2 regions of the Bacillus cereus group sp. MYBK79-1 genome follow, and region 2 is predicted to be linked to the other one. Evidence: riboswitches for the same ligand, from Rfam matches in the RefSeq annotation. Region 2 holds a riboswitch; the other holds the start of a gene.

Region 1 (5,095 bases), on a different contig from region 2:
TTCTTCAATATTACTACTACTATTCGCATACGTGTTTGCGATAAGCGATAGTTCATTTACAACACGAACTATATTTTGGCTATTTTGCAATATATCACTTGAATTGCTAGAAACAACTCTAACTTGATTTGTAACAGATTGTGCTGATTTTGAAATTTTTTCAAAGAAAGTACCACTACTTTCAACAAGTTTCATTCCAGATCCTACTTCTTTTGAAGCTTTTTGCATTGAAGCAACAGCTTCTTCCGTTTCAGCTTGTGTTTCCCCTATTAATTTCGCTATATCTTTTGCTGATGCTTCCGTCTGCTCTGCTAATTTACGCACTTCATCAGCAACAGCTTCAAATCCCTTTCCGCTTGCATCAGTACGTGAAGCTTCAATAGAAGCATGTAAAGCTAGCGAATTCGTTTGATTTGAAATACCTGTAATTACATTGACAATATCTCTAATTTCTTTTGATCTTGTTTCCAAAGAATGAATGATAGAAGATAAATCTTGTACTGCATTTTGTATTATATTCATTTGATTAATCGCCTGTTTAATAACACCATTTCCTTTTACTGAATGATGCTTCGTACCTTCAGACTCTTTCGCCATTTGTTCTGCAGCATTCTTTATCTCTTCCATCTTATCTTCCATTTCACATACAATACCTAAATACTGTGGTACTGACGTTTCTTGTGATTGAGCGCCAGCTCTTAATCCAACCATAGAACTTACGATTTCTTGAACTGCCATACTATTCTCTTTCGTACTCACTGACAATTCTTGTGAAGATGAGGAAACCTGTTCTGCTGTCTGCTTCACTTTATCTATAATTCCTTTAAACTTCTCGATGGTATTATTAAAATATGCATTAATAATACCAATATCATCTGGTCTTTCCTCTAATTTAATACTTAAATCACCTTCACCGACTTTACGCAATCCTTCACGTAAATCTCGCAATGGAGCAAGTGCGTTACGTACGATTAAGAATTGAATAACAGTGGCAATTAGAACAGAAATACAAATAAACATTAAACCTTGTATAATGAATCTTTCCTTTGTAATAGGAACAATAGAGGCATCTACATCGGCTGCAACAATTGCCACAATATTTCCGTCTCCATCTTTAATTGGCTCTAATATCGTTACCCATGTTCCTAATGCATCTTCATATACTACTGTCATGTTTGCTTTTTTTGTGTTCATTACTTTATCATATGCTTCCATCCAAAGATCTGGTTGTTTATAATATTCTCCCGGCCTTACTTCAACAACATTTGCTAACCCTGTAGACAAATCAACGATTAGTAACTCACCTTTTTCATTTTCTTTTGCTCCAACAATATAGGTTTGTCCAACACTATTCAATTCTTCCGTTGCTTCATCTAATTTCTCTGTTAACTTCTCTCTCTTTTCTCTTTGTGCCACTGGATCTTTTGTAACATCTCTCACTATTTCTTCGTCTAATTTATGTAATACCGTATCTCCTGTTTCAAAAGAATGCCTTTCAAATATAGACATCATGCTATTTTGAAACATGTTAAAACTTAACGCTCCCATAGTACCAACAAGCGTCAAAATAACTAACACAGTTAACAATACATTCTTTTGAAGAAATGATAGTTTGTGCCAATATTTTTTCATTAACATCACCTTTCTTAATTAACGTACTATAAAGTAACGCTATTAAAATATACACCCTATTAATAAACGATAACAGTTCTCATTTGTTTATAAACAAAAAAAAGACCAATGAAAAGAGCATTGGTCAAGACCAACCCTATCCGTCCGGTAACTGGCTAGCATAACCTTTCGGCCTTAGCTCCTGTAGTTTTGCGTCCTAATGTTTCCATCAGTTTGCCTTTCTCGCTGAACGAGTTGAACGATATGGGAGTTCTATGAGAATTACATTATTCTCTATCAAAGATTACAACATAAAAATTAAAATGTCTACCTATTTAGAGATGCAAATGTAAAGTTTCAATGTATTATTTTTTCGAAATAATTTAACAAAGTTCGTGAATGTTACATTTCTTGTGTTATATAATAAAAAATGTATATAACACAAGGATTATTTTGAGTATTTATTTTAATTTTCATTCAAATTAAATTATTCGAATATATCTTAACTAATGAATTTCGGAGGTAGTTTATCATGTTTTGGCTACAATTTCTTACGTTACTACTCTGTATTTTTATTGGCGCACGCCTAGGCGGAGTTGGTCTAGGAGTAATGGGTGGCGTTGGTATGGCAATACTTGTTTTCGTCTTCCACTTACAACCTACAGCTCCCCCTATTGATGTAATGCTTATGATTTTAGCAGTAATTACAGCTGCCGGTGCACTGCAAGCCGCTGGAGGAATGGACTACCTTGTTCATCTGGCTGAGAAAGCATTACGAAAAAATCCAAAGCGCATTACATTCTTTGCTCCAATTGTTACTTATTTATTTACACTGTGCGCAGGAACTGGTCACGTTGCTTATTCTGTACTTCCTGTTATCGCAGAAGTCTCTCGCGAATCTGGGATTAGACCGGAACGACCAATGTCAATTGCCGTAATCGCTTCCCAACAAGCAATTACAGCTAGCCCTATATCAGCTGCAACAGTTGCCCTTTTAGCAATGCTAGCTGACTATAAAATCACTTTATTAGATATTTTAAAAGTAAGTATTCCTTCTACCTTCATCGCTTGTATGGTAGCTGCATTTGTTGCTAGCAAAATGGGGAAAGAATTAAATGAAGACCCTGAATACTTGAAACGTTTAAAAGAAGGAATGATTCCTAAAATTGAAGAGAAAAAAGAATTTGTTGGTTTAAAAGGCGCTAAACTATCCGTTATCCTTTTCTTAGTAGGAACTTTCCTTGTCGTACTTCTCGGTTCATTTGAAGCACTTCGTCCAGGATGGATGGTCGACGGGAAGTTAGTTCGTCTTTCAATGCCAAACACAATTGAAATGGTTATGTTAACTATCGCAGCTCTTATTATTATTTTCTGCAAACCAAATGTAGAAAGCATCGTGTCTGGTAACGTCTTTAAAGCGGGGGCAACAGCAGTTGTTGCTATTTTCGGTATCGCTTGGATGGGAGATACTTTCTTTAACGGAAACTTAAATATGATTCAAGGATCAATTCAGCACCTAGTAACAAGTGCACCATGGCTATTTGCCATCGCATTATTCATTCTATCTATTTTATTATATAGCCAAGCCGCAACAGTACGTGCTTTAATGCCTCTTGGATTATCACTCGGTATTCCACCCGCACTATTAATCGCGATGTTCCCTGCAGTAAATGGATACTTCTTCATTCCAAACTATGGAACAATCGTTGCTGCCATTAACTTTGATCGCACTGGTACAACTGGCATTGGTAAATATGTTTTAAATCATAGCTTTATGATTCCAGGCCTAATCGCAACATTCACTTCTATCGGCATTGGAATGCTCTTAATATCAATTATGTTTTAAAGAAAAGCACAAACCTATAATTTAAAAGGGTTTGTGCTTTTTTAATCAAACGTTTGTTTAAATAAAGTGAAACTTTAATCAGTGGGGGTTTTCTTCATCCCCCACTGATTATTAGTTGAACCAATCGGACTTTTATGAGCAGTTGATCCCCCACCTAACTTCTTTGCTTTCGCTGAATTTTGAGGTGGGGGTCTTACTGCCCATTAAAGTCGGATAAACGAAACAACTCATTCTGCAACTCTACAAACCTATTTCGTTTCAAATAATCCCCCCTATTTCTAATAATTAATATCAAAAAAGCTATGCAGCATTTTAATACTACATAGCCTTCTTCTACAAACTCTTACTTACTTCCTCTACTAGCTTCTTCGTACTTTCATACACAGATTCCGCTAAACTAATCGCAGAAATAACGGAAACACCGTCCGCACCTGCTTCTATAACTGAAGCTGTATTTTCAATTGTAATGCCACCAATCGCGACGATTGGTATTATAATTCCTTGTTCTCTAAAATGAGCTAAACCTTTCGTTCCTTGCACTGCTTTCGTATCTTTTTTCGTACTCGTTGGAAAAACAGGGCCAACACCTAAATAATCAGCTCCGTTTTCAATTGCCCAGCACGCTTCTTCAATTGTATGTGTAGATACACCAATAATTTTATCCCCCATTTTTTCACGAACAGAAGTAATTCCTTCATCATCTTGTCCAACATGTACGCCATCTGCATCTAACTCGATAGCTAGTTCCACATCATCATTTACAATGAATGGGACACCGTACTCCTTACAAATTGCTTGTAGTTCTTTTGCGAAACAAATACGCTTCTCTCCCGTTAAAGCCCCTTCCCCCTTTTCACGGAATTGAAAAATTGTTATACCACCTTCAAGTGCATCTCTCAACACTTGTAGTGGCTCCTTCGTACAATTGTTACTTCCCATAATAAAATATACTGATAATAACTTAGACATTTCTGCCTTTGAAATACGCGACATTTATTTTCCCTCCTTACTATATAACCTCAATCTTCCCATACTTCTCTATATCATCTGAAGTCGTATTCGCTAACTGATTTAAAAATTCAATTTGGAAACTACCAGGTCCTTTTTCCACTGTCTTAGCAGCTGCCAATTCTGCCGCTACACCATAAAACGTTAATGCCGCTACTGCTGCCTTTACATAATCTTTTTCTACTGCTACAAATGCTCCTATTACAGAAGTTAGTAAACAACCAGTTCCCGTAACTTTCGTTAAAATAGGGTGACCATTTCGAATAAGAATCGTTCGCTCTCCATCTGTAACAACATCTTCTTTTCCAGTAATCACCGCAACTGTATTTAATTCATCAGCTGCCTGCCTTGCAATACTTACGACATTGCCATTTCCAGCACCGGCGTCTACCCCTTTAATTTCCCATCTCTCATTAATAACGTTCGCTATTTCTGCTGCATTTCCGCGAATAATTGCTAAATCAATTTCAGCCGGAATATGTCTCGCAACTTCTGTTCGATACGATGTTGCTCCTGCACCAACTGGATCAAACAGTACTGGTACATTGTTCACATTTGCTGATTTACCCGCGAGTAACATCGCTTCTACTTCTTCAGGACGAAGTGTCCCCATATTTAATACTAACGCTC
Region 2 (18,800 bases):
TTTCGTCCATTTATAAAAAAAATGATATCAATCTATGAACATACGGATATGATGTAATAAGTACACAAATAAAGGGGGCGTCTAATGATTTATTTTTTAATGGCTCTCATTCACCTCATTATCCCTGCACTTATTGGACTTTCATTGTATTGGTACACGAAAAATCATAGTATTTTCTACGCTGTCCTCGGTGTTCTTCTTCCAGGTATTATTCTTATCACACTTTTCCGTATTCCATTTTTAAACTTAATTCCACTTATTACTGCTATCTTATTTCTCGTCTTCTTACCAAAAATAAAAAAATAGGAAAGCAGACCATAGGTGATCTGTTTTCCTATTTTGATATAGGTTCCTCCGTAATAGAATGCACTTTTATTTTCTCTGATTTCACAAACCATAGACCGAAGAAAATAATAATTCCACCGATTATTTGTTGAAAAGATACATATTCATTTGCCCAAATAGCTGCAAATAAAACAGCTACAAGCGGTGTTATATACATGTATACCATCGTATGTGACGCTCCAATTTTTTGAATACCAACATACCACATCACTAAACCAAATACTGTTACAAAGAAAATAGAATATAGTAAAGCGAATAGTGTCATTCCGTGTGTAATCTGAAATGGCATTATAAATACATGTGGTCCACTTAACAATAGAAGCGGAATCGCGCCAACTAATGCTGACCATGCGGTAACACGTAGTGCTGAATACTTTTTAATTAATGGTCCCGCTAAAACAGGATAAAGCCCCCAGCATATCGATGTAATGAGCCCAATTCCATTTCCGTAAATAGAACTAGCAAGTGAATGTCCTGCTACTAAAACTAACGCTGCACCGCCAAAGGCAATGATAGAGCCGATGAGCTTTCGAGAAGAAAACTTTTCTTGTTTTAAGAAGATCGCAAATACAGTTGTAAAAATAGGTGAAATAGAAATGAGTAAAGAGGCATTTGTAGCGGATGTATATTTGACAGTTTCCATAAATAATGTTTGATACAGTACAATACCTACAACGCTAACGATGATTAATCTAGGTATATCCTTTCGCTCCATATGAACCGACTTTTCAATAAAAAATGTAAGGAGTAACATAAGCGGTGCCGCCGATATCATTCGAAGCGCAGTAAACTCAATGGCTGTAAATTCTAAAAGTCCATATTTCGCAATCGTAAAATTAATCCCCCAAATAATAACGACACTTAAAATTAATAACTCCATCCCCCATTTTCTCATGCGTATCCCCTCCGCAATAAGATTATACAGAAAATTCAATCATATGTACATTTCATTATGTGAAAAAATCTTTGTATCGTCTGGAGAGGTTCTCTTTTTTTGGTACATGAAATTATATCAGCGATTCCCCTAATATATCGGCGCAACTCGCATTATATCAGCGATTCCCCTAATATATCGACTTATACAATAAAAAAGGTGGTTCCAAAATACATTTTGGAACCACCTTTCCTTACTTACACTCGAACGTGTAACTTCATATTCGGATTATAAAATTGGCTCGGGCTCTTCAGCTGAAAAGTTCCTCCACTTTCATGCCAATCAACTGTTAACTTATCATCCATAAATACAAGCTTTGTGCGATCTGCGATAAAGTTCATTGTGCTAGATTCGATATCTACATCGCGCTCATCTTTTTCTGCTACAGCTACTAAATCGATAATTCCGCTCATTACACAACCGCAACCTTCATTATCGTAAAATAACTTTATATATTTTGCTTCATTCGGAATCGTATCCATAATCTTTTTATATGCTGCTTCTGTTACAGTAACGTACATACGTTAATCTTCATCCTCTCTTCTCGTATCCTTCCTATATTGTACCACCATTTTTCTCTAAAATTATATACAGAAAATTAAGACTAATATACAATGTATGTTATAAAGGAGGTCATATCACTCATGTTTAAATCACTGCGATACCCCATCTTCTTAGGTCTACTCGGTAGCTTTTTTATTTCTAGCGGAATAGTATTACAACATATACTTCCCTATTCTCCTTCTATTGGTTGGATTTTAGGCTTTATTTGTTTCCTATCTGCTTCGTATTTTAGTATAAACAAATAAAAAGTACATTAAAAGAAATAGAAGCATTACTCCACGGTGTGTCACACTCTGCCTATGAATATTTAGTGAAAGAGACATTAATTTTGATATAGACGTTACTTCACTACCACAAGAGGGGTGGGGCTCGAACCTATCTAATTCTTCTCCCCTATTTTTGTTTATAAAAAAAGACCCCAATAATTGGGGCCAACAAATAGAAATACAAATAAATTTTAAAAAATAACAGACGAGTTTATTGTTTTTCATTTTATGGAAGTATATCCATTTTTTCATACTATCAATATATTATTATTTTTCGTTATTTTTCTCTTTGTTAGAACGTCTTCCTAAGAAAAATACAAGAACGAGTAGTAAGACTACTAAAAGAACTCCACCAATAATGTAATATAGCGTATAATCCTTTTTCGCTTCTACAGCCGAATCATTTAGTTTATCCGCTGTCTTTCCTTCAATTGTAAAGTTCTTCTTCCATTCCCATTTTTGATCACCATCAGTAGCTTTTATTTCTACTCGGTACATTCCTGGATCAAACGCTTTGTTTTCCCAGCTAATAGCGTAATCGAAGTTTGAGTTTGGTGCCATTCTTAAATTTTCTTTTTTCGTTTCAAATAAAACGTCTTTCCCTTTTTCTTTATATACTTTTGCATCAACACTTAAATTCTTTAACATTGCTGGTTTTACGTTTTGTAAATTCGCTGTTACAACGTTACGTCCATTTATTTGTGTTGGCTTCACTTCGTTTAATTTCATATCTGGTTTTACTTCAGCATCTGTCTCTCGTAAAACAACACCGATTGCATATGCATATTTATTTTCAATTTGTACGCCTTCTTGTTTATTCTTAGCAGCTTCATCTTCTTTTTCTTTAAAGTATAAACCACCTAAAATAACGCCATCAAACGACTCGCTTGGCATTTCTAAATTCACATCAACTGTAACCGTACTATTTGCCGGTACTTTCGTTTCTTTAGGCATTTTAGCAATTTTAGAGAATGGATATTTTATTGTAGAATCCATTTTTGGTTCTACTGTACTATAATCTGTAATTCCATTGCTATTAGTAATTGCTGTATTCGCAAATGCTTCTACAACAACTTCTTTATTCGTATCGTTTTTCATTTGTACTTGAATCGTTTGCTTTTGTCCTGGTTGCATTTTCAAATCAAAATACGTTTGATTTTTATCAATTTGATTTTCTGGTATAATTGCCGTCACCGCAAACTTCATTTCTGCAGCATATACTGAAAAATTGTTTACCATAAAGAACGCAATTAATAATAAGCTAGTAAATATTTTTTTTGTCATCTCTTATGTAGTCCCCTTCATACTCATTTTATAGACAAGAAAGAGATAAGGTGAAATACATTCCCTTATCTCTTCTTATATTCCTATTTTATCATAAACTTTCGCTACCTTACATAGGAGCGTCTGTTAGTTCCCAAGTTAGTGAAGTTGTGTATTCTGCTTGTTCTTTTTTCGTTTTACCTGGCACAGATAACTCTACACTTTTCTTCGCTTCTACTGCATCTTTACCGAATGCATTTACCCATGTACCCATACCTTGATCTACTTTAGCATCAATTAAGTCAGATGCATCACCATTTGGATTTAATGTAATAGATTGTGCTGCTGTTGGTGCATCACTACCTGCAGCTGATTTTAAAGTTGAATTTTTTAACGTTAACGCTGCACCATCTAATGCTTTATCGTCTGCAGTTTTAAATTGACCATTTTGTTTTACCGTTAAGTGCCATCCTGCATTTGTACCACGGTTATCTGTTACTTGCACGTAGTTTGGTACGTCAATTACTGAGCCATCCGCTTTTTTCTTTACTTTATCTAATTCTGCATAGTATGTTTCGTTATTACCTGATGCTTTTTTCATTGCAAAGTTGAAGTTAGAAACGTAATCGATACTTAACGGACCATTTGTACCTTTTGTGTTTGGATCGATTGGTTCTACTACTTCATCTGGGTTTTCTGGGTTAACAACGTTAACCTCATCCGTATTTTTTTCGAACTTAATGAATGCCTTTGAATCTAATTTCCCGCCATCTTTTTCAGCTGCGAATGCTGATGTTCCTACTGATACCGTTGATAATGTTACCGCTCCGATTAATGCTAATTTTGCTAGTTTCATAGTTTATATGCCCCTTTGTTTTTTATTTTAATATTCGTTTATTCATAATATTCAAACTTAAAGTAGTTTAGTTAGGTGTATCTTCTAACGTCCAAGTTAATGTCGCTGCGTATTTTGCATCTTTCACTTTCGCAGTTGTACCTGGTACGAATAAGCTAACACTCTCTTCACCTTGTTTTTCACCTTTACCAAATGCAGTTGTCCAGTCTCCCATACCTTTATCTTTTGCTGCAGTTGTAATTTCAACTGCATCTCCACCAGGATTTAAAGTGACAGAACCAGCAAACGGTGTAGGCGCGTATGCTTTATCTGTTACAGAGTTTACAACTGGATTACTTAACGTTAATGCCGCATTCGTTAATACATTCGTACCGCTTTTAAATTGATCATCTTGTTTTACTTTTAACTTCCAACCAGCATTCGTACCACGTTTATCCGTTACAGATACGAAGTTAGGAACTTTAATCAGCTTGTCGCCTTGTTTTACTGTATCTAATTTCGCGAAGTAAGTTTGGTCATTACCAGAAATCACATTCTCACCGAAGTGTAAGTTAGAAACGTAGTTAATGCTTAATGGACCAGCCGTTCCTTCTTCATGCTCTTCTGGTTTCTCTGGTGTAATTTTTTCATTTGGATTTTCTGGGTTATTCGGATCTGTTGTGCTTGTATCTTCAATAAATGTAACATCTGTTTTTGATTTCATATTTGCTTTCTCTTCTGCAAATGCTGATGTTCCTACCGATACCGTTGATAATGTTACCGCTCCGATTAGTGCTAATTTTGCTAGTTTCATATGTACCTTCCCCTTTTTATCTATTTTTATATTTTTATCTATTTTCTATTTCGAATACACTTGCTTTTCCCTAATTCTTTTGAATGCATATAGAGATAATATGATTGAAAACAACCCAATATATGGTGTAAAGTCCCGTGTCTGGCCTCCAGTTTTCGGTAAATATTTATCTCCATTTTTATCTTTTTCTTTTATAATACGAGTACCATTTTTATCAACTGTCTCTTTTTTTATTTTTGTCTCTGTCGGATCAGTTGATGTAACTGGTGTATAACTATTTGAAAATGTAATACTTGCCTTCGAATTCAAACTCGAAGCATGTGCTGCACTTAACAGTATGATTGGTGTGCATATGAATGTGATAGCTATACAAGAAGCTATTTTTTTCATTTACCTTCCTCCTTTCTAAAATTTATATATTTCATATATTTTTTAGAGAGGAGCGTCAGTTAAAGTCCATTCTAACTTTCCAGCATATTTTGTATTTGCTTTTACGTTCGGTCCTGGCTTAACTTGTAAATGAACACCTTCATTTTCTTTCCAATTTAACGCCACTTCCTCATCATTTTTAGCAGTATAAGAGAGTGCTTCTATATTAGAACTACTTAACGGTGTGTCTTTCCCATTTTTCTTATACACTAATGCACCTGTTAATTTATCGTTTTGCTCTGAAGTAAGAGGTGTAATCTCTTTTACATATACACTCCATTTTTGTTTTTGAGCGCGTTCATCGGTTACTTTTAAAGGGTTCGAAATGGACTTCGGTGCGTATGTCGTTGGCTTAGATGGAATTGTTAAATCTCCAAAAGAAATTTCCTGTGGTACATCAATTAACTTTAAAGTCCCATCCACGACAGTAACCGGAACTTGAATTTCCGCTTGTACACCTTGTTTCGTCTCAATTACAACTGTCACAGTATGATTCCCTAACTTTTTCGTATCTGGAACGTTCGTTAATTTAACTACTGATATCGGTTTATCAACATCTAAATTTGTATCTACAGATAAGTCTGTCACAAATTTTGTAATGTCCATCTTCGTTAAATCTGTTCCTTGCACTACTTTTTGCGGGACTGGTTTACCAGTTGGTATACCTTTGTATCTTATTTTTGCAATACCATCTCGATTACTCTCTTGTCCATTCTTATCACCATCTAAATAGTTTTGAGCAAATACTGGTATTTCAAGGTAACCGTTTTTGTAATACTTCATTACATTGGCTCCTGCTACAGGGGAACCTGTAATGGTCATCTCATAAATATTCCCATTGAATTCTTCTGTTTTTAGTGCATTTGCTTTCGCAGTTGCAATGACTTTATTGTTTCTCGTACTAATATCAAAGAAGCTACTTACATCATCTCCACTCTCTACATCTTGAATGGACACATTATTGACAGTAAAATCTTTATTTACTTCACTTTCTAATACGAAAGATTTTGCATAATGAATACTCTTAGACTGGGCAGGCATGTTTTGATATACCTTATAAGATAACTGCCGAGAATTATCTTCCACAACATCTCCTATGACACTTGGAGCTGGAATTTCGATTTGTGCGATTGCTAATTGATCATATGATAAGTTAACACCACCAGCGTTTAATTTCACTTCAAGCGGTAATTCTGTTAAATCATCAAATGTAATTGTCATGTCTGCCTCTGGGGTAGCTACTGGACCAGCAGTACCAGAAAACTCTATTTTATTGTTTCCTCGATCCTGATATCTAATTGAACTCGTATCATACACATATAAATTCGTTAAATGATTACCATCATTACGTAAAGTTACATTTTTATAACTATTGACCCTTTTAAAATTCCACATTGCCGTTAGTGGTACTTTTTTACTGGTTCCATGCTCATAGAATTCAAAGGACGCTTTATACGTTTGACCACTTTTTCCATTTCCATATAATTGTAAGAAGTTTTTTGCTTCCGATTTAGTTGTCGGTGTTTTAACATCTACTGATGAAGCTGTCATGGAGTGAATATTAATACGTACATCAATCCATTTCCCTTGATATTCACCAGCCCTTTTAACTAATACATATTGTTCTCTACTTGAATTTCTAAACCTGTATTGGCTTTGACCATATCTATCGTTGGTACTACCTTTTACCTCATATGTTACTTGTGGACTCCAAACAAATCTAAAAGCATATTTACCTGGGATAGAAGGTCCCTCACCAGTTCTATTATTGATTACCTTTACGTCTGGATACTTAAGAATACTTGTAATCGGGCCAGCAGCTAGTAGCGATTGGTCTTTTAATAGCTTCTCAGGCTGAATAGCAGATAATTTCCCACTATTTTCGTTTTGCTTATTGTCCTCTTTTACATTTTCTTTTTGTAATTGTTCTTCGTTAGCCTTTTCTGTTTCTACATGCTCCGTTTCTTTTGGAACTTCAGCATTCTTTGATTCTATTTCTTGTTTTTTATTTTCTTCTAATACTTTCTCTGTTTTGTTTACTTCTTGTTTCTCAGTTTCTTCTGAAGATTTCTTATCACTTTCAGGAACAACAGCTTTTGAATTTTGCTTATTCTCAATGACATGCAGTAAAGTAGATTCAATCTTCTTTTCCTTATCTTCAAGTTTCACTGTTGGTTCAAATGTATACTCTCCAGCTTGTTTCACTTGAATAACGACATATACGTCACCCATGTAATCACTGTTCTCGTTTTTTTCAATCTGTACAATTCGATCCTCTGTTACAGAAATGTTTTTAATCGCCTTATTGTTTTCGTTCATTTTTTTCGTTTCTTCTTCACTGAAGAGTTGTCCTTCAGATAATTTAAGTTCAATGTTAGTATCTTGTTTATTTGTATTCATAATCTTTAATACTACGTTTTCATCAACTTTTATTTGTTGTTTATCCATATGAACAACAAATCTTCCTTGTTCATCATTTGTAACCGCGTAAACCTTTGTTGCGGAGTAATCTAACACACCAATTTGTGTGAAAAGTATTCCTCCTGCGAGAAGTATACGTCCAAAATTCCCTATCCGCTTCTTCATTAAGATTCCTCCTCTCTTGTTTATCTAAATATAAAAAATAATCAGTCATCAGTTCGTGCAGCTATATATGTTTAAAATCTATCCTCACAAAAAACAAAAAGCCTGGTTGCTTCTTCGGTTTTCACACATCACAATATGTGCGAACATCCAAATTGCAACCAGACTATCATAGTAATATTTATTACCTTAGACTCTTAGCTTTGCGGCCTATCCTTTCGAATAGTGTGCCCATTTATTTTATTTTTCTACACCTGGCTTGCTTTTTAGAAAACAAAAAGCCTGGTTGCTTCTTCGGTTTTCACACATCACAATATGTGCGAACAACCAAATCGCAACCAGACTATCATAGTAATATTTATTACCTTAGACTCTTAGCTTTGCGGCCTACCCTTTCGAATAGTGTGCCTATTTATTTTATTTTTCTACACCTTGCTTGCTTTTTAGAAAACAAAAAGCCTGGTTGCCTCTTAGATTTTCATACATTACAACATGTGTGAAAATCTAAACTGCAACCAGACTATCATAGTAATATTTATTACCTTAGACTCTTAGCTTTGCGACCTACTCTTTCGAATAGTGTGCCAATTATATCCTATTGTAGTATAACCATTTTCTTGAAAAATAAAAAATCTGGTTGCTTCTTGGATTTTCCTCCATAACAAGATGGGGGAAAATCCAAACTGCAACCAGACTATCATAGTAACTTTCATTACCTTAGACTCTTAAGCTTTGCGACCTATCCTTTCGAATAGTGTGCCAATTATATCCTATTATTTTACTATCTTGTTTTCATTATACTATTAAAATTCCAAAAAGGAAATATCTTTTTGAATTTTATTAATATAAACAATATTCATCGTAAAATTCATAACTTTACCTCTAAATACATTTTTTAGTATATACGCTTATTTAATACTTTTCAAGGGTAAATTTATATATTTATAAAAACACATATGAAACAAAGTAAACTTTTAACTAACTGAAGTTTCCTCCATTTCTACTCATCATTTACTTATACGTAGCAAAATAAAAAAGAAATCTCAAAATGGAGATTTCTTTCCCTTCAAACTTCACTGTTGGTACAAATTTGTACTCTCCAGCTTTTTTTATTTGAGTAACTACATACCAGTCACCGGTATAATTACTGATTTCACTCTTTCAACCTTTACAATTCGGTCCTCTGTTACAGAAATGTTTGGAGTCGCTTTATTATCTTTATTCATTTCTTCTTCATTGATTTCCATCCTATCATTATGAATCTAATCTGATAAAAAAACATAACTTAGTCAAAAGTGATGTTTTTTACATTCAACGAATCGGCAATATAACCTTCACCGTCGTTCCAACCCCAACTTCACTTTCAAAACTCATTTTACCATTGTGGTCTTTAATAATTTTTTCTGTGACTACTAAACCTAAACCTGTTCCCGTTTCTTTCGTTGTGTAAAAAGCTTCATTTAGCTTCGGAATTTTGTCTTTTGGGATACCGCATCCTTCATCCTTAACTCGAACAATGATTGCATCTTCTACAGTCACTTTAATCGTAATCGTTCCGCCAACTGACATTGCTTCAATCGCATTTTTAATTAAATTAAAAAATACTTGTTTTAATCGTTTTTCATCACATGTAATCGATGGTATATCTTTACTATAAATACCTTGTATGTGCACTCCTTGCTTTAAAGCAGGCTTCCCCATAACTCGGATAACATAAGCGATAATTTCTTCTATACTATGAACTTCTGATTCTATTGATTTAGATTTCTCAAATCCACTAAGTTCTGTAGCGATTGTATGAATTCGTTCTACTTCTTGTTTCATAATATCACTATATATTTTATCCTCTGGATATTTAATCGCTTGCTTATTCACAAATTTATCCAAATTAGCTAGAGGTCTTCTAATTTTGTAACCAATAACCGTTGCCATTTTCCCAACAGTTGCTAGCTTTTCTGTTTGTTCTATTTCTTTATCCATCATCTCAAGCGTACGAACGTAAGACTGAAATCTCAAAAACATAATCCAACATATGATAGTAAATACGCTATATAATGCCATTGGGATTATAACGAGTGACGATTGAATAATGATTCCTATAAGAGCGTATTTCCCAACAAGTATGCTCGGAACTAACCAAAAATATCTTTTATTCACAAAGAGTGGGGCAAATAAAATAAAAAATCCTTCTACTATATTTCCACCATCAAACTCAGCATCACTACCGTAGTAAATCATAAAATTATGGATAAAATCTAATAGGTTATATCCAATTAGAATAATATATTTCACTGCAAATGGATTTTTACATTTCATAAAGTATATTCCAATGAAAAATAAGATCACCATCAGAAAATAGAGCCATAAACCTAAACCATCTTCAAATTCTCCTACTCCTACTTGCTCTCCTCCTATTAAAGGTACAATAAATTCGTAGGCAAGATCGTATACAAAAAATATAATAAAAAATAAACTTAAATATATTTTCAGTGCCTTTATTTCTTCATTTTTAAATATATAACCTTTATTCATATGGTAACTCCTAGCTTTTCTCCCACTTGTATTTCATTATTTCCACACTTTTTTGGAAGAATAATATCTATTCTCGTTCCCTTATCTCTTTCACTTGAAATATGTAACTTACCAAGGTGTTCGTTGACAATTCGATCTGCTACCGTAAGTCCTAGGCCAATTTTATCTTGTTTCGTTGTATAAAAAGCCTCTTTAACACGCGCTAAATTTTCCTTCTTAATACCGTAACCATTATCAATTACACTTAGCATTACATAATCTTGCCCTTTATTTTCTAATCTTACATCTAAAGTGCCATCTTGCTCCATTGCCTCCAGAGCATTGTTTATGACATATAGCAAGACTCCTCTTATTTTCCGCTCATCACATTCAACTTCTAACATCTTTTCTTCCATATTAGAAACAAGCTGAATGTTGGATTCATTCATTTTTTCGCGAACAATCGTTACTGCTTGTAATGTAATTTCTCCTATATTATGCTTCTCGTAAATAGAAGGTTTACACGTAGCAACTTCCATCAACTCACTTATCATATTATTCATATTTTCTATTTCAAAAATCATCTGTTTATAAACAGGATCTTCCCCATGCTTCTCTCGTTGTAATTGCGTAAACCCCTTTAATGAAGCAAGTGGATTTTTAATTTCATGTCCTACAGTCGCTGCCATTTTTCCGATTACTGCTAATTTTTGTGATTCACTAGCAATCTTAATACTTTCCTTTACCGCTGAAAGGTATTGTATAAATCGATTTAAAATAATGTATGCCGCTATTAATACGAGTGTATACATAATGAGGAACATAAATCCTTTTACTTCCTTTAATACAAATAAATAAATAACATATTTCCCTACAATAGTCGAAAGTACAAACACAAAATATTTTTCATTTAAAAATATAGGTACAAAGAAGATGAAAATAATTTCTATTATATTTACTCCATCAAATGCCGCCTCATTATAAAGCATATACGAAAGTATATTAACGATTTCTATTCCTATGTATGCAAATGCACATGTATATTTAACAAGGTTCGCTTTCTCTTTTTTTATTAAATATACATTCACACCGAGTATTGCAATTCCGCAAATAACTTGCCATAGTATGCTATGTCCCTTATCCGTTAGCGATTTGTTCTCTAATACGATTGCGTAGAAAATTTGGTATGAAACAACAATGACATATAGCACCCATAAAAAAATTTTTGCATTCCTTTCTTCTTCTTTATATGATAGAAAACTTCCTTTCACTTCAACACCCCTTCAAAATAATATCTCGAAGAATACCATTTATTATAATAAATGATTTTCATAGACAAACAAAGATAAATCGAACATTTGAGGGAAATCATCCCAATAAAGCAAAGCATCTTCAGACGATATATAAGCATAAAAGCTATAAACAATAATACGTATATTATGGGGGGTGTTTTATATGGACGGCAAAAAAAATAAAAAAACAGAACAAATGGAAGCCTTCACCCGTGAGAATGAAGGCAAGAAAATGACGACAAATACAGGTGTTACAATTTCAAATGATGAAAACTCTTTAACCGTTGGTGATCGTGGCCCTACCCTTCTAGAAGATTTCCTAATGCGAGAAAAGCTTGCTCATTTTGACCGTGAACGAATTCCTGAAAGAGTCGTTCACGCACGTGGATACGGTGCACATGGTATATTCGAGCTATATGAATCTTTAGAAGAGCTAACAATGGCCCACTTTTTACAAGACCCTTCAAAAAAAACACCCCTTTTTGTTCGCTTCTCTGAAGTTGCTGGATCAAAGGGGGCGAATGAAACAAATCGAGATGTACGAGGGTTCGCCGTTAAATTTTATACAGAAGAAGGAAATTTTGATTTAGTCGGAAACAATATTCCCATTTTCTTCATTCAAGATGGCATTAAATTCCCTGATCTTATTCACGCCCTTAAACCAGAGCCGCACAATGAGATTCCACAGGGACAAACAGCACATGATACATTTTGGGACTTCATCGCCAATAATCAAGAATCTGCTGCGATGATGATGTGGATTATGTCTGATCGTGCCATTCCAAGAAGCTTTCGAATGATGCAAGGGTTTGGCGTTCACACATTCCGCTTAGTGAATAAAAATGGAAAGTCTCGATTCGTAAAATTTCACTGGAAGCCGAAACTTGGTATTCATTCATTAATTTGGGATGAAGCTCAAAAATTAGGCGGCGCTGATCCAGATTACCATCGTCGTGACTTATGGGAAAATATTAATGCCGGAAACTATCCTGAGTACGAACTTGGTATTCAAATTTTAGAAGAAGAGGATGAATTTAAATACGATTTCGATATATTAGATGCGACGAAAATTTGGCCTGAAGAAGATTTCCCCGTTAAAATCATTGGAAAAATGACATTAAATCGCAACGTCGAGAATGTATTCGCTGAAACGGAACAAGTCGCACTTCATCCTGGAAGTATCATCCGTGGTATTGATTTTACCAATGATCCGCTCTTACAAGGTAGGCTCTTTTCTTATACAGACACTCAATTGGCACGCGTCGGTACCAATTATCAAGAATTACCGATTAACCGTCCGGTATGCCCATTTCATAACAACCAAAGAGATGGTGCCTCTAAATATATAATTGATAAAGGAAAAATCGCTTACCATAATAATTCCTTAGCAAATAACACTCCTTACACAGTCCCCGGTACAAAGGGTGGATTCGTTACATATCCTTCCACTGTATCAGGACATAAAACGAGAGAAACAGCCGCCAGTTTCAAAGATCATTTCTCTCAAGCACGTTTATTTTGGAATAGTATGAGTAACGTTGAAAAGGTTCATATTATGCAAGCCTTCTCCTTTGAATTAGGAAAAGTAAAAAGTAAATCGGTCCGTCAACAAGTCGTAAATATGATTGGGCATATTAGTACTGAATTAGCTACGTTAGTCGCTGAAGCGGTCGGAGCAAAAATCCCAAACATGCAAGAATCGAACGTTACGAAATCATCGCCAGCACTCAGTATGGCAAATACGACATTTAGTCCTAATACATTACGAGTAGGTGTCATTGTTGCAAATGGATATGACGGACAAAACGCGCAATATATACTAAATCAATTGAAACAAGTTGGGTTACAGCCAGTGATTGTTTCCGAACGATTAGGTATCGTGCAAGGAACGCAAAATGTACGTTGGGACGTGAATGATACTTTTTTAACAGGATCCTCACTTCTTTATGACGGGCTACTTCTTATTGGTGGAAACCTTGATGAACAGTTTCTTAATAAAGCGAGTTCATTTGTCGTAGAATCATATAATCATTTTAAGCCAATTGGTGCCTTCCAAAATGGATCTACTGTTATTCAATCTTTAAATATTAAAGGAAAGCCTGGTGTCTTAATAGAACAAAATCCTACGCAACTTGCAAACGAATTCATTAAAGCTATGACGAAACAACGCTTTTGGGATAGAGCATATGAATAGGATAGGGGGATAATGTATGTTTGTTACTGTCGAGAAAGATGTGCATATTTTTGTGCAAGACGTTAATCCCGGGCCAGGTAGTAAAACCGTGTTCTTCGTCCATGGCTGGCCTTTAAATCATCAAATGTACCAATATCAACTCAATGTGTTACCACAGCATGGCTTCCGCTGCATCGCTATGGATATACGCGGAAACGGGCAATCTGATAAACCATGGACTGGTTACACATACGATCGTTTAGCAGACGATATCGCCATTGTCCTAGAAGCACTTCAAGTAGAAAATGCTACATTAGTCGGTTTTTCAGTAGGTGGCGCTCTTTCTATTCGGTACATGTCTCGCTACAATGGTCATCGTATTTCTAAACTTGTATTAGTCGATGCTGTTTCCCCCTCTTTCGTTAAAAATGAAGAATCTCCCTATGGTGTCCCAAAAGAACAAGCAGATACCCTCATTAATCAAATGTATGCCAATATGCCAAAATTTTTAAATGATGTATCTTTATCATTTTTTAATAGAAACTTAGGATCTGCCACGTTAGAATGGTTTTCTTATCTCGGTATGCAGTCTGCTTCCTACGCTCTCATCAAAATATTGCAAGCTGCCGCAAATGAAGATGTAACGAAAGATTTAAATAAAATTAACGTCCCAACAAAAATATTCCACGGTGTTCACGATCAACTTATCCCATACAAAAGCGCTGAACTCACGCAAAAACGGATTAAAAATTCTCAGTTACACCCTCTTACAAATAGCGGTCACGGCTCTCCAATTGATCAAGCGGATGAATTAAATGCAGAACTTATAAAGTTTTTGCATTCATAAAAATTTATGCCAAATCGTTTTGATAGGAACGTAGTTTTTGAAAAGAATAAAATTCACATATTTCTCACAAATCAATTAATAAAACGATTACATTATCATTTATACTAAATGTACAGGTAATACTCCCTAAACCCAGCTTGTCTGGTTACCCCGTTAAATACTATAAAAAAGAACTTGTATTGTTATACAAGTTCTTTTTGTTTGTTCTATTTAAAAAGTATATCTTTACTATACTGCTTTCCAGCAAGTAAATCATATTGGATCATTTTATATTGCTCTAACATTTCTTTTTGTTTCTTTGTTAAATCTGTTATCTCTTCTCCATCTTTATTAACCTTTAACTCATCTCTAAGAACTGGTATTTCTTTATGCATTTCCGATAAAAATTGATAAAATGGTGACTGATTTAATCCTGCATAATCAAAAACAAGACTAGAAAAATAAATCGGGCTTACTAAACCTAAATTGTCATTTGGCAAATCGAAATTTGCGTACATTAACAATGGCGTTTCTGACATAAGTAATCTTTCTCTTACTGTCTCTTCATTTTCTATATATCCTGCTTCTTTATAAATAGACTTATTAGTTCCTAACATAGGCAAATGGTCTCCAAAGAAGACTAATAAAGTAGGCCTGTCTAAATCTTCAAGCTGCTCGATTAAATATTGCAACGCTTCATCAGACAATCTTACCCCTTCTGTATATGCTTCTAACTCTGCCTTTGATTCCTCTTCTGTTAATCCACTAATCTCTACTTTATTTTCTCCAAACATATTTGGCGTATATGGAAAATGATTTTGCATCGTCACTGCATGAATAAACGTAGGTTGTTTTCTCTTCTTTAATTCATCTATGATTTCTTTACTCATAGATAAATCACCAATATTGTCTCCCACTACTTCTTTATTTTTCATCGTGTCTTCTGCATTAAAATTATCAAATCCCAATGTTTTATATACATCTTCTCGTTTATAAAACGATCGATTAAAAGCATGAATCGCACTTGCATAATACCCTTGTTTCTTCAACTCACTGGCAATAGATGGAACTTCTTTCTGACTTGGGATAGCTTGTTGATATGGTATAGAACCCGGCATTAAAAGACTCATCGAGTAACTCGTTAATGCTTCAAATTCTGTATTTGCTGTATTCCCTCCAAATGTAGGAGCTATCGTTTGTCCCCCTGGGAAATTCTCTGTATAATGATGTAAATTCGGCACTGGATCTTCGCTAAATGAAAGATTCGCTAATTTTGTCGGATCCCAGAATGCTTCACTCATAATAAATATAATGTTCGGCTTCTCTGCTTTTTTTTGCGCTTTTACTTTACCGCCATATTGTTTTTCTATATCTTTTGCAATTTGCTGCATATTTTCCTTTGAATACTTCTCTGGCTCTTTAATAACTGTCGTATCTAAGTTACTTAAAAATCCAATAACAAAACCATTCACCTTATAATTTGTAGCTTGATTCCACGCACGGATGTCTACCCCAGATTTTGTAAATATATTATTCATAAAGGTAGTAGGATAGTTACTATATGCATACAACATAAACGCAGAGCCACATATGAAAATAACCCTCATAATAATATGTGATTTTATAACTGGAATATACTTTCGTATATACATAACTACAAACACAATCAAAACAATGCTAATTATTGTAAAAGAAATAGTCCTAAAACTGAAATAATCCATAACCATTGGTATAACGGAATCCATATGACCAACCTGTGTGAAATCAGACGGATAAAATGGTTCTCCTCTAAAAATGAGCTTAAAATGATTCACCATCACAAAAATAATTAAAACTAAGCTAGTTATCGTTGTACTTAAGAAAACTCTTCCAAGCAAATTATATGCAAAAACGTATACCATATAAATAAATAGCAGGCTTAATATATACTGGCCATATTGTAAATACACCCATGCATTTACTGCTATAAGACTCATATCTTCCTGCACTATGATATACATCCAATTCATTGTATGAGCAATTAAAAATAATACGACATAAACTCGAATAGCCGGCCTAAGCTTATGACCAATACCTTTATTTAAATGAATGATGTACAGTAGTACACCCCACAAAATAATAATGAGTATACTTAGCTGTATTGTTCCATTGAAAAAATCTTTAGCTCTCTCAAATTCGAAAGACCTTAACATAACAAACAATAGCGTTTCTAAACAGATCGCCCACATTCCACTAAGAATGATAGAAATTAATAGATTATTTCTCGGTTGCTGAGCCGAAAAACTAAAATGAAATTCATCTCTTCTTCGTCGCTGTGTAAAAACATTAAAACGCAATTTATTCCCTCTTTCCTTTACCCCTTCGTCTCGCATCCACAAACATATTGTCATATACAAAATAACATATTTGTATGCAGCTAGTCTCCCTATGTGCTTGTAATATACACATGTATCCTTAATTTCCCCTTAAAAAATACAACTTCTTCATCTCTTCTATATTCTAGTAGCATAATAAACAAACTATGATTCATGAAAATATTACCATAAGAAAAGAACCTACCAACAATGACAGGTTCTCCTTCATTTTAACAGACATGGACATATTTATTATAGAAGAGAATACATCCATACCTTCCATATAATACATACAAATACGATAACTACAAAATCAAAAAGGTCTAATCTTGGGCCCTTTTTCATATTCATCTCTAGCCACATATGAATCCATTTTTTCTTTGTATATTTTTGGATGTTTTTCTTTGCAAATCGGTAAACGAGTACTTGCATAATAAAAAATCCGACTACGAAAATGAACAATAAAATGAGAAAATCGACCACAAAATTCCTCCCTATTTTTGCAGCGATTTTTCTACTATTTGATTCCTCAAAACCCACTCTTCAAACTGAGCACTTCCAAATTCCCAACTAAGATCACGAGCATGTACAGAAAAAACGTAATGACCAGCATATTCGTCCATAAATCTACCTGTCTCGACCTCATCTTTCTGAAGACCATATGCCCCAAAATTAAAATACACATCCCATACGTCTTCATTCTTCCTTTTATAAGCAATCGATTCCATATCACATTCTGTTCCGAAATAATCAAGATGTAAATGTACGCTATCATCATATTCGTACTCCATTTTATCACCCCTTATATTTGTACTTCTTTATCACCAAAAAAATTCCTGCTATCTACACTCACATATGGGCACTTACCTACATATCATGCTTGTAGAGTGACTTCTAGGAGGTGTCATATAGTGAAAAAATTAATAGCTGTTTTTTGTATCATGTTACTAGCTGTTTTCACATTTGCTGCTTGCAGCAGTAAAAAAGAAGGTACGAAAGAAGAAACGCAAAACATTCGCATCGGCGAAGTTACCCATTCTCTCTTCTATGCCCCGTTATATGTCGGGATTGAAAAAGGATTTTTTAAAGATGAAGGATTAAATATTGACCTCCAAACAACAGCTGGCGGAGATAAAACGATGACCGCCCTATTATCTGGTGGAATTGATATTGCTCTCGTCGGTTCTGAAACGTCCATTTACGTTCATCAACAAGGTGCAAAAGATCCAGTCATTAACTTCGCACAACTTACACAAACAGACGGAACATTTTTAGTTTCGCGTAAAAAATTAGACTCTTTTAATTGGAATGACGTAAAAGGTGTTACGTTTTTAGGACAGCGTAAAGGCGGCATGCCGCAAATGGTTGGGGAATACGTTTTAAAGAAAAATGGTATTAATCCTCATAAAGATACGAACTTAGTTCAAAACATCGAATTTGCTAACATTGCAAATGCCTTTGCATCTGGTACTGGGGAATTTGTACAGCTCTTTGAACCAACTGCAAGTATATTCGAAAAAGAAGGAAAAGGATATATCGTCGCTTCGTTCGGAAATGAATCTGGTACTGTTCCGTATACAACATTCATGGCAAAAGAAAGTTTCTTAAAGA

What was found. A riboswitch is a leader RNA that binds a small molecule or an ion and turns the genes downstream of it on or off. The one in region 2 is predicted to bind cyclic di-GMP.
Region 1: it holds a riboswitch for cyclic di-GMP, as region 2 does, so the genes downstream of both, ACTFOB_RS18590 (methyl-accepting chemotaxis protein) here and ACTFOB_RS25730 (WxL domain-containing protein) in region 2, are expected to answer to the same signal.

Annotation. Positions count from the first base shown of each region.
Region 1 is NZ_JBQAEO010000012.1:37,545-42,639, reverse strand. Features, by position in the region: gene ACTFOB_RS18590 (methyl-accepting chemotaxis protein) at 1-1,632, opposite strand, end outside; cyclic di-GMP riboswitch class I at 1,776-1,860, opposite strand; gene ACTFOB_RS18585 (anaerobic C4-dicarboxylate transporter family protein) at 2,144-3,457, shown strand; gene thiE (thiamine phosphate synthase) at 3,791-4,450, opposite strand; gene thiM (hydroxyethylthiazole kinase) at 4,467-5,095, opposite strand, start outside.
Region 2 is NZ_JBQAEO010000029.1:803-19,602, forward strand. Features, by position in the region: gene ACTFOB_RS25685 (hypothetical protein) at 85-306, shown strand; gene ACTFOB_RS25690 (DMT family transporter) at 335-1,240, opposite strand; gene ACTFOB_RS25695 (iron-sulfur cluster biosynthesis family protein) at 1,477-1,800, opposite strand; gene ACTFOB_RS25700 (hypothetical protein) at 1,894-2,088, shown strand; partial or broken gene ACTFOB_RS25705 (Nif3-like dinuclear metal center hexameric protein) at 2,076-2,209, shown strand; gene ACTFOB_RS25710 (DUF916 and DUF3324 domain-containing protein) at 2,377-3,393, opposite strand; gene ACTFOB_RS25715 (WxL domain-containing protein) at 3,503-4,228, opposite strand; gene ACTFOB_RS25720 (WxL domain-containing protein) at 4,296-5,021, opposite strand; gene ACTFOB_RS25725 (LPXTG cell wall anchor domain-containing protein) at 5,067-5,411, opposite strand; gene ACTFOB_RS25730 (WxL domain-containing protein) at 5,454-8,036, opposite strand; cyclic di-GMP riboswitch class I at 8,187-8,275, opposite strand; cyclic di-GMP riboswitch class I at 8,364-8,452, opposite strand; cyclic di-GMP riboswitch class I at 8,541-8,629, opposite strand; cyclic di-GMP riboswitch class I at 8,715-8,804, opposite strand; partial or broken gene ACTFOB_RS25735 (hypothetical protein) at 9,081-9,271, opposite strand; gene ACTFOB_RS25740 (ATP-binding protein) at 9,345-10,565, opposite strand; gene ACTFOB_RS25745 (ATP-binding protein) at 10,562-11,815, opposite strand; gene ACTFOB_RS25750 (catalase) at 12,000-14,030, shown strand; gene ACTFOB_RS25755 (alpha/beta fold hydrolase) at 14,047-14,856, shown strand; gene ACTFOB_RS25760 (LTA synthase family protein) at 15,063-17,207, opposite strand; gene ACTFOB_RS25765 (hypothetical protein) at 17,442-17,672, opposite strand; gene ACTFOB_RS25770 (DUF3986 family protein) at 17,684-17,980, opposite strand; gene ACTFOB_RS25775 (ABC transporter substrate-binding protein) at 18,101-18,800, shown strand, end outside.